One region of the Paenibacillus sp. FSL R5-0470 genome, then DNA from elsewhere that is predicted to be linked to it. Evidence: riboswitches for the same ligand, from Rfam matches in the RefSeq annotation. Region 1 holds a riboswitch; the other holds the start of a gene.
The links. A riboswitch is a leader RNA that binds a small molecule or an ion and turns the genes downstream of it on or off. The one in region 1 is predicted to bind thiamine pyrophosphate.
Positions count from the first base shown of each region.

Region 1 (4,423 bases):
AAAGCAGCACGCTGCTGCATCCCACCAGACAGCATATGCGGATAAGCCTGTTCGAATCCATTCAAGCCAACCTTGGCGAGCCACTGGCGCGCTTCTTCACGAGCTCCATCCTGCAGAGCGCCTTTAATTTCCCCGGCTAGAAGTACATTATCTTCAATCGTTCGCCAAGGAAAAAGCGCAGGCTGCTGCGGCATATAACTGATTTCACCACGTTGACCCGTAACGGCTCTGCCGTTCATGCGGATCGTTCCTGCATCGGGCTTCACTAGTCCGCCGATCATATGGAATAAGGTGCTTTTTCCGCAGCCGGAAGGACCGACGATCGAAACGAACTCTTGCTGTTCTACCTTAAGAGAAACGTTGTTCAGCACGTTCGTCTCGCGGCGACGATGGGTGAAGGACTTGGAGATGCCGCTTACTTCAAGAGCAGGTGGTGCAGTATGAGCTTCAGGAGAGCTTATGATTTCAGTTGTTCTTTGCTCTATTTGCGTCGCTTGAGACATACAGGCATCTTCCTTTCTATGAGTTACGGCGCGGTTTCCAGCGAACTAACCATTTTTCGAGCAAGGCGATAATCGCAAAAAGCACAAGACTAAGTAGCACAATAATAACAATAGCGACAAACATCCGATCCGTACGGTAAGCCGATTTTTGCAGCAGCATATAATAGCCAATCCCTTTATCCGCGCCAATCCACTCAGCGACCACGGCTCCCATAACCGCATAAGTAGCAGATATTTTCACACCGGAAAATAGTGCCGGGATAGAAGACGGAAGCTCCAGCTTGGTGAAGATTTGCCACTTGCTTGCGCCAGCCATTTTCATATAATTCATCATGACCTGATCACTTTGAGACAAGCCGCCCATTGCAGCGACAGCTACCGGGAAGAAGCATACCAGTGTAATCAGCACGATTTTGGGCAAAAGACCGAAGCCAAACCAGATGATAAGCAGTGGTCCGAGTGCGATAGAGGGAACATTTTGACTCAGAATAATGAGTGGATAAAAAGCCCGTCTAGCCCAAGGTAAAAGATGCAAAAGTAGAGCGACGATCAAGCCTACACCTGTACCAATAGGAAAACCGATTAATGTGAGTCGGAGCGTAGCCATCGTATGAGCCCAGAGACCTGAGGCATTACTGGTGGATTCGCGAGCAATATCAGCAGGACTCGGCAGAATCCAGGATTCGATATGGAATAGAGAAACAGATAACTGCCATACGGTTAAAAAGAAGACGACCGCCACAAGGGGCGGCCATATTAGCTTCCAGGTCGATCTCACGGCCGATATTTCTCCGTCAATTTATCCATGCTGATTCCGTTAGGGTTATGAGCGATTTTGATTTGGGAGATCACGCTTGGACTACCTGCTTCGATCAGTGCCTCCTGCATTTGACGTACAACCTCCAGGAGCTCGCTCAGTTCACCTTCCATAGTAGTTTCCAGTGGATTTACCTGATGTTTAACACCGGACTTCTGAATAACTTCAATCGCTTTATCTACGTATGGGATGGAGTCCTCATTGTTTGGAGTCTTAGGAATTACTTGAATGCTTAATAATGTGTTAGCCACAATAATCAATCCTCTCAAATTGTATAGGTAAGTTCAAAAAGCCAACTTTGATAACGAAGTGTTTTCAGGAAGCAGATTCGACGTCGAATCTTGAACGAACTTGGGAAGTCCGGTACTCACGTAGCACATCACTACGCTCCGTTCCTCCTTCCTCAAGTAACGTCCAACCTTCTTGGTTCTGAAAGCTGACTTTTTGAACTCTCATTGAAATAGGTAAGTTCAAAAGGCCAACTTTGATAACGAAGTGTTTCATTTATTATTGTTATTTACTCCGCCGGTAAAAAATCATTCGTGAATGCACTAGCTGCATCCAGCGGTTTGTCCAGCAGCTTCAAATCATACATCCAGTCGCCGTAATTCTGCCAGACCTCGGTTTTTTGCTCTCCCCAGCGTGGGGCGTCGTCCTTATATTTCGGGCTAAGCCATTTTTGGCTAGCTAGGACAAGCTCGGCATCAAGGTCAGGCACAGCCTTGGATAATGTAGAGGCAGCCTCTTCTGGATGATCAATCGCATATTGATAACCCTTCGATGTGGCTTTCAGGAAAGCCTTCACCAAATCTGGATTCTCAGAAATCTGCTTCTCACTCGTGGTCAGCACAGGGGTGTAATAATCGAGCTGAGGCGCATAATCCTTCAAGTAGAGCATATCCAGAGGCTCACCACGCAGTTCGGCTTCAATACCGGTCCAAGCGTAGAAGATCCAAGCGAAATCAATGTCACGTTTGACTGCAGTAAAATAGTCAGCTTCACCAATACTGATTAGCTTCACCTTTTTCACATCGCCACCAACAGGGTCCATGATCGCCTTCATGGCTGCTTCCTCAGCGGGAGAGCCCCAACCTCCGTAAGTTTTACCCTCAAAATCTTTTGGTGATTTAATATTGCGATCCACTGGAGCGGCGAATCCCGAAGTATTATGCTGAATAATGGCTGCAATCGAGACAAGGGGAACGCCTTGTAGACGAGCTAGAGTCAATCCTTCCTGAGCGCTGATTCCAAAAGCAGCTTCGCCAGAGGTAACCATCGTATCAGAACCCGCTGCGCCAGGTTGAACGATTTCTACATCCAGACCTTCTTCCGCGTAATAACCAAGATCCTTGGCTACGTATAGACCGGTGTGGTTCGTATTCGGTGTCCAATCCAGTGCAACCTTAACTTTGGTAAGCTCTTTTGGAACATTTGATCCGGTCGCTGCATTCGATTCCGCAGCATCTTTGTTTCCGGCTGTATTCCCATTGTTGCTGCCGCATCCGGCAATCGCAAGAATGAGCATACAGGTGAGGCTAAGCATAAGTACTTTTTTGACTTGCATGTCTTCTTCTCTCCTTTAAGGTTGCCAGATCCCGTCATCCAACATGAACCATAAAGTGTAGTATGTACATTTCTTCTACATCTTTTGTGATCTACACAAAAAAAGCGCCCCGAGTGATCGGGACGCTGGCTTGGCGCAAGGTTAGTAAAGGTCACAGGGACCAAAACCAATTGGCGATTCCTACGCTGGCATTATCCAGATCAGGTATAAGGGTCAGTATCTTGTGGGATACAATCTCAGCCGGCCAATTCCAGCACCCCTGGTTCTATGAAGTTAACGGGTATTTCTCGCTTAAACGCTAATCGTCTTTATAAGGACGCTGAAGGCGTTTATGCTTGCATACGGTGTATTATAGACGGCTGTTCTCGGAATGTCTAGTAGCACGCTCCTAAATTTTTCAAATCTCTCCGTCCGTTTTCATTAATCCAGATCTTTATGTTTCTTGCGATGACGCCGCTTAAGCTCAGTAACCAGAGCACCTAGCGTAAGGACAACACTGATCATTATCCCGCTCATAATCACGAAAAGAGCAAGAAACTCAAAGGGGGAATAGCTAACCATCTTACTCCATTGAATCTTTCCATCCAGATCGTCAATGACTTGATTCATGCCATAAATCCCACTTACCACCGTAAATACAGTGAGGATCATCAGCAGATTATCCCGGCGCTTCGACTGGAACTTATCTTGATACTGAAACAGGTCAGTCAAGGTTTCTTTTACTTCCTCGAACAGAGCGTCGTTCCCGTATACTTTACGCAGCTGAAGAAAAATCTCCCGTCCTTGCGACTGTGAAATCAGCTCCAAGAAATAGAACTTTGCCGAGAATTTATTAATCGAGTAGATTAAATTATCGATCTCATCATAATCGTGGTTTATGCGTAGTCGGGAATGCATATTTGCCAGCTTTAGCAGAACGATTTTGTGGAAAATATTGAGTAGAAATCCGTAATAATATTGCCCGTACATCTGGTTGGCGAGGCTAACGGCGATCTTTGGTTCAGCTCGGGTTAGACAGCAAAAGGTCTGCTCATTCATCATATAATACGAGTCTGGGCCCCATCGATTATAGGAATGCTCATGACAGTAGTTCGCAATATACGCTGGATCGCTGGCACTGGCATAGGGCTTCCCGTTCAGATCAATTCCATCAAGCTGAGAGGCGCGATAGCGTATATTTATACTAATCTCATCAGAATCCCCTTCACTCTGAAAGCCATAAAAGGCTTGCACCTGCATTCTTTCATCTACGAAAAAGGGAAGGGTCTCGAAATAAGCCCCATTGATATCCGAGTGATCCAGAAAAGGCTCCAGTCCATCCACCAGATTTCGGAAGACAAAATCCTCTACCATCTCATAGGTCTGTTCCCCGCAATGGATATAGGTGTAGTCATCCTGTACGAAGGTATTCTCAAGCGTCCGGAAGCGGTCCGCGAATTCCAGTGCAATACTAAAGGGTATCGAATCCCCCTCAAGCTGGACACGTATCGTCACAAATCCAAGCTGAAAAGGACATATGAATATATCCGTCGAGAGAAT
Region 1 is NZ_CP150238.1:472,975-477,397, forward strand. Features, by position in the region: gene MKY99_RS02090 (ABC transporter ATP-binding protein) at 1-503, opposite strand, end outside; gene MKY99_RS02095 (ABC transporter permease) at 520-1,281, opposite strand; gene MKY99_RS02100 (MTH1187 family thiamine-binding protein) at 1,278-1,571, opposite strand; gene MKY99_RS02105 (hypothetical protein) at 1,636-1,776, opposite strand; gene MKY99_RS02110 (ABC transporter substrate-binding protein) at 1,838-2,884, opposite strand; TPP riboswitch at 3,045-3,155, opposite strand; gene MKY99_RS02115 (hypothetical protein) at 3,305-4,423, opposite strand, start outside.

Region 2 (4,423 bases), 2.4 Mb from region 1:
GAGCGAATAGCTAATGTTTAAAAATTAATAAAAGCATCCTCAGCTTTGATGTCAGTAGACAGTAAATCATTGTCCGATAGCCACTGTCTTACCTTCTCCCAAGACGCTGGCGCTTGATATCCAAAATCTTGATCACCCGCATTCATTAGCGGTAGTAGAATCGCCAGGCTCTTCTCTTCAATTTGCTTATCGAGTGGAGAGGTCTCATCTTCGTGTGCAAGCAGCAAATTTAACGCTTTTTCCGGATTATCCTGCACAAATTGTTGTCCTTTTGTAATTGCATTTACAAACTTTTTGAAATAGGATTCAGAATTTTGTATTCCTTGATCGCTGGCGACAAGGACTAGCTCATAATAATCGGGGACTCCATAATCCGTGGGATTGAACGAGTTCACGGGATGACCTTCTTTTTCCAGGATTAATTGTTCGTGGTTAATGAACCCTCCCATAATGGCATCCACTTGCCCCGTCGCAATCGCCGGAATAAGGTCAAAGCCTACGTCTATTAATTTGCTGGCCTTAGGGTCACCCCCATCGTTTTGGATCATCGTACGAATCATGGCTTCATAAAGAGGAATGGAAGAATACCCAATCTGTTTACCTGTGAGGTCTTTTGGACTATGAATGTCACCAGCCTGAGGTACCATCAAATGATTAAGCGGATGCCTCACAATCGCTGCAATCGAACGTACTGGAATGTTCTCACTGCGTGCCATGAGCACCTGAGGTTGATAACTAAGCGCTAAATCGATTTGATTCGCTGCTACAAGCTTCAGTGCGTCATTGCTGTCTGCGGGCATTTGGATCTCTACGTCCAGACCTTCCTCTTGGAAATAACCATTCTGCTCAGCAGCATATAAAAAAGAGTGAACGGCATTGGGATACCAATCGAGCATAACCGTCAGCTTGTGCGTTTGTTTAATTTCGTTATTAGATGAATTAGCAGGAGGACTACTTACATTGGATGCTTTTCCGCAGCTGGTGAAGATTAGGACTGAACATATGAGAAATACGGGAATAAGCCATTTTCTTTGGAAATTAAAATCATTCATTGCTTAGATCCTCTTTTCTTTAAAAATAATGGTTCGAGCAGAGCTATCATCAGAAACAACACTACACCGAGCGCGGACAACAGAAATACAGCGGCGAACATTTCGGCACTTTGCATATTTCCGGCCATCCTTCGGCTAAAGTAACCGAGTCCTTTGCTGCCTCCAAGCCATTCGCCGATGGTTGCTCCAATCACGCAGTACACAATGGATAGCTTTAGTCCTGAGAAAAAAGAGGGCAGCGCCAGCGGGATTTGGGTTTTAGCAAGCAGTTGCCAGCGGTTTGCGCCAAATGTTAACAATAAGTCTTTGTAGGCTTGACCACTTGTACGAAGTCCGTCATATGTACTCACAACGACTGGAAAAAAAGCAGTTAGAAACACAACAGCCACTTTGCTCCACAGCGTATAACCGAACCACATAATGAAAATGGGGGATAGCGCGATTAACGGGATCGTCTGACTGATAATAAGGAACGGATAGATGGCCTTTTCAAGGGGGCGAAACAAGAACATTCCGGTGCCCAGCAGTGAACCACAGATAACCGAGAGAACAAAACCTACCAATATTTCCTGTAGTGTCGCCAATAAATGCGGTCTGAGTAATTGCCTGTGTTCGATCAATGCGATACCTATTGAAGAAGGTGCAGGTAGGATAAAGGCTGGAATCAAGTGAAGACGAACAGCTGATTCCCAGATCACAAGAATGAACAATAGCAGTAGAATGAAGGGGCCGTAATTGTTTAAATATTTTTTAAAAGGTATGGGATGCATACAGTCTCCGCTCCAACTCTTCCCGTAACGCTATAAACCGGGGTTCATAGTTCATCTTGTAATGTCTTGGCCTCGGTAAATCAACGATGATCTCCTGTAGTTCGCTATGCACGCCTCCAGACAATAAATAAATCCGATCGCTTAGTAACAGCGCTTCCTCTAGATCATGGGTGATGAGCATCACTGTTTGATCCAGCTCATCCCAAAGCTCCAACAGCCAACGGTGTATCTCACGTTTGGTCATAGCGTCGAGCGCTCCAAATGGCTCATCTAGCAGCATAAGACTGGCCCCGCCGCCAGCTACAAGCGTTCGTAGAAATGCGACTCGCTGTTTCATGCCACCCGATAGCTCATGGGGATAAGCCCTCTCTACATCGGCCAAACCGAAGCGTGACAGCATTTCCCGAATGTGAGAGATCGTCTGTTGTTTACTAAACCTTGGTTTAATCTCCCAGGGCAAAAGACAGTTGTCGAGCACGGTTCTCCAAGGCAGCAGCAAATCCTGCTGAGGCATGTATGCGATCTGACCTAAGCGAGTAGAGGATGACGAGTTCGAATGAATTTTTATTTTCCCATGAGTGGGTTCGAGCAAGCCTGCTATAGTTTTGAAAAGCGTACTTTTTCCGCATCCGCTAGCCCCAATGACAGAAACAAACTCACCTTGCCTGATATCCATGGATAGATCTGCGAATACAGGGGGTTGTTCTGATTCCGGAAAGGAGTAGGTTAAGCCTTGAATGGATAGGATTGTCGTGATGATCGAACCTCCTAAAAAGTTTTGTGAGCGTTGGCTTCTTGGAAAGCATCGTACAAAACTTGCTTCGAAAGCCTACGCTTAAGTTTTGTGATTGATTGTAAACAAATAAAGACCCATTCATTTCCGGTGGGAAATAAATGGGTCAAAAAGTTCATTCAGCATAGGAACACTAAAAATGCATGGGATGAAAATTCTGCTCCACTTCCCTCCGCTGGTATGATCCAGATCAGGTTCCAAGGGTCCGGAGCTTGAAGCTCCGTCTCAGTCGGCCGACTCCCCTAGTGAAATAACAGGTCCATATTTAATTTGTTTATAAATATACCATATCTTTCTGAGATGTAAAGAGAGGATCTTGTGAAGGATTATTCTAAGAATGGGTAATATAAGGGTAGAGATTTACCTAATATTACAATTCCGATGTATATAATCGGAAAAAATCATTGACGGTAAACAGCAGCCAGTGTAGTATACAATTTACCGGATGAATTCCGGGTAAAGAGAGGGGAATTAATAATGAAAAAACTAAGTTTAACTATTCTATTGGCGTTAACCGTGGTGTTTGTAGCGGCCTGCGGCAATAATTCGAATACCGATACTTCTAAAAATTCTTCAGCTGGAACGAATGGTGGAAATACAGTCACTGCGCAAAACAGTCTGGAAGCTGTTAAAGCTAGCGGCAAATTGCGTATAGGAACAGAAGGGACGTATGCACCCTTTACTTATCATGACGCTTCGGGGAAACTGACCGGCTTTGACGTAGAAATTGCTGAGGAAGTAGCGAAGCGTCTCGGTGTTGAACCAGAATTTTTTGAGACACAGTGGGACGGTATTTTTGCTGGGATGGATGCCAAGCGTTTTGATGTTATTTTTAACGAAGTATCCATTAATGAAGATCGTAAAGTGAAATATGATTTCTCTGAACCGTATATCGTATCTAAAGCAGTATTGATAGTAAGTGAAAACAATGAGGATATCAAAACATTTGCAGATCTTAAGGGTAAAAAAGCCGGACAATCTCTAACCAGTAACCTGTCCGATATCGCCCGTGAGAACGGTGCTGAAATCGTTGCTACAGACGGGTTCAATCAAGCGATGGACCTATTGACCTCAGGCCGTATTGATGCGACTGTAAATGATGGTTTGTCTTATCTAGACCTGAAAAAGCAAAAGCCTGATGTGAAAATTAAAGTGGTAGATGAGATTCCTGACGGTTCGCAAAGCGCAGCTGTTTTCTTAAAAGGCAACGATGAGTTGGTAAAAGCAGTTAGTGATGCAATTGTTGAAATGAAGAGCGATGGCACATACTTAAAGATTTCTGAGAAATACTTTGGTGCTGACGTTTCAAAATAATACAAGGTTTCAGAAGCTAACCAGCTTGGAACCAAAAAGGATGTCTAAAAATGGATGACCGCAAAATACAAATCTTCTTAGATTCACTGCTACCCCTGCTAAAAGCTGGGGTGGCTTTTACCATTCCTTTGGCATTGATATCATTTGCACTTGGACTGATCTTAGCGATATTGACTGCATTAGCTCGACTCTCCCCGTGGGTACTTCCGAAGCTGATCGCTCGCTTTTATGTATGGGTCATTCGTGGAACCCCTTTGTTGGTACAACTGTTTATTATTTTCTATGGTTTGCCGGCAGTTGGAATCGTGCTCGACCCTTTCATAGCCGCGACCATTGGATTCACGCTTAGTGTAGGAGCTTATTCATCAGAAATCATACGTGCTGCTATCCTGTCTATACATAAAGGTCAGTGGGAAGCGGCCTTCTCCGTTGGGATGACTCGTGCCCAGGCACTGCGCCGCGTTATACTGCCACAAGCTGCCCGTGTTTCTGTA
Region 2 is NZ_CP150238.1:2,834,298-2,838,720, forward strand. Features, by position in the region: gene MKY99_RS12285 (ABC transporter substrate-binding protein) at 18-1,052, opposite strand; gene MKY99_RS12290 (ABC transporter permease) at 1,049-1,822, opposite strand; gene MKY99_RS12295 (ABC transporter ATP-binding protein) at 1,803-2,498, opposite strand; TPP riboswitch at 2,766-2,869, opposite strand; gene MKY99_RS12300 (amino acid ABC transporter substrate-binding protein) at 3,093-3,929, shown strand; gene MKY99_RS12305 (amino acid ABC transporter permease) at 3,980-4,423, shown strand, end outside.
Region 2: another riboswitch for thiamine pyrophosphate. It lies ahead of MKY99_RS12295 (ABC transporter ATP-binding protein); the one in region 1 lies ahead of MKY99_RS02110 (ABC transporter substrate-binding protein).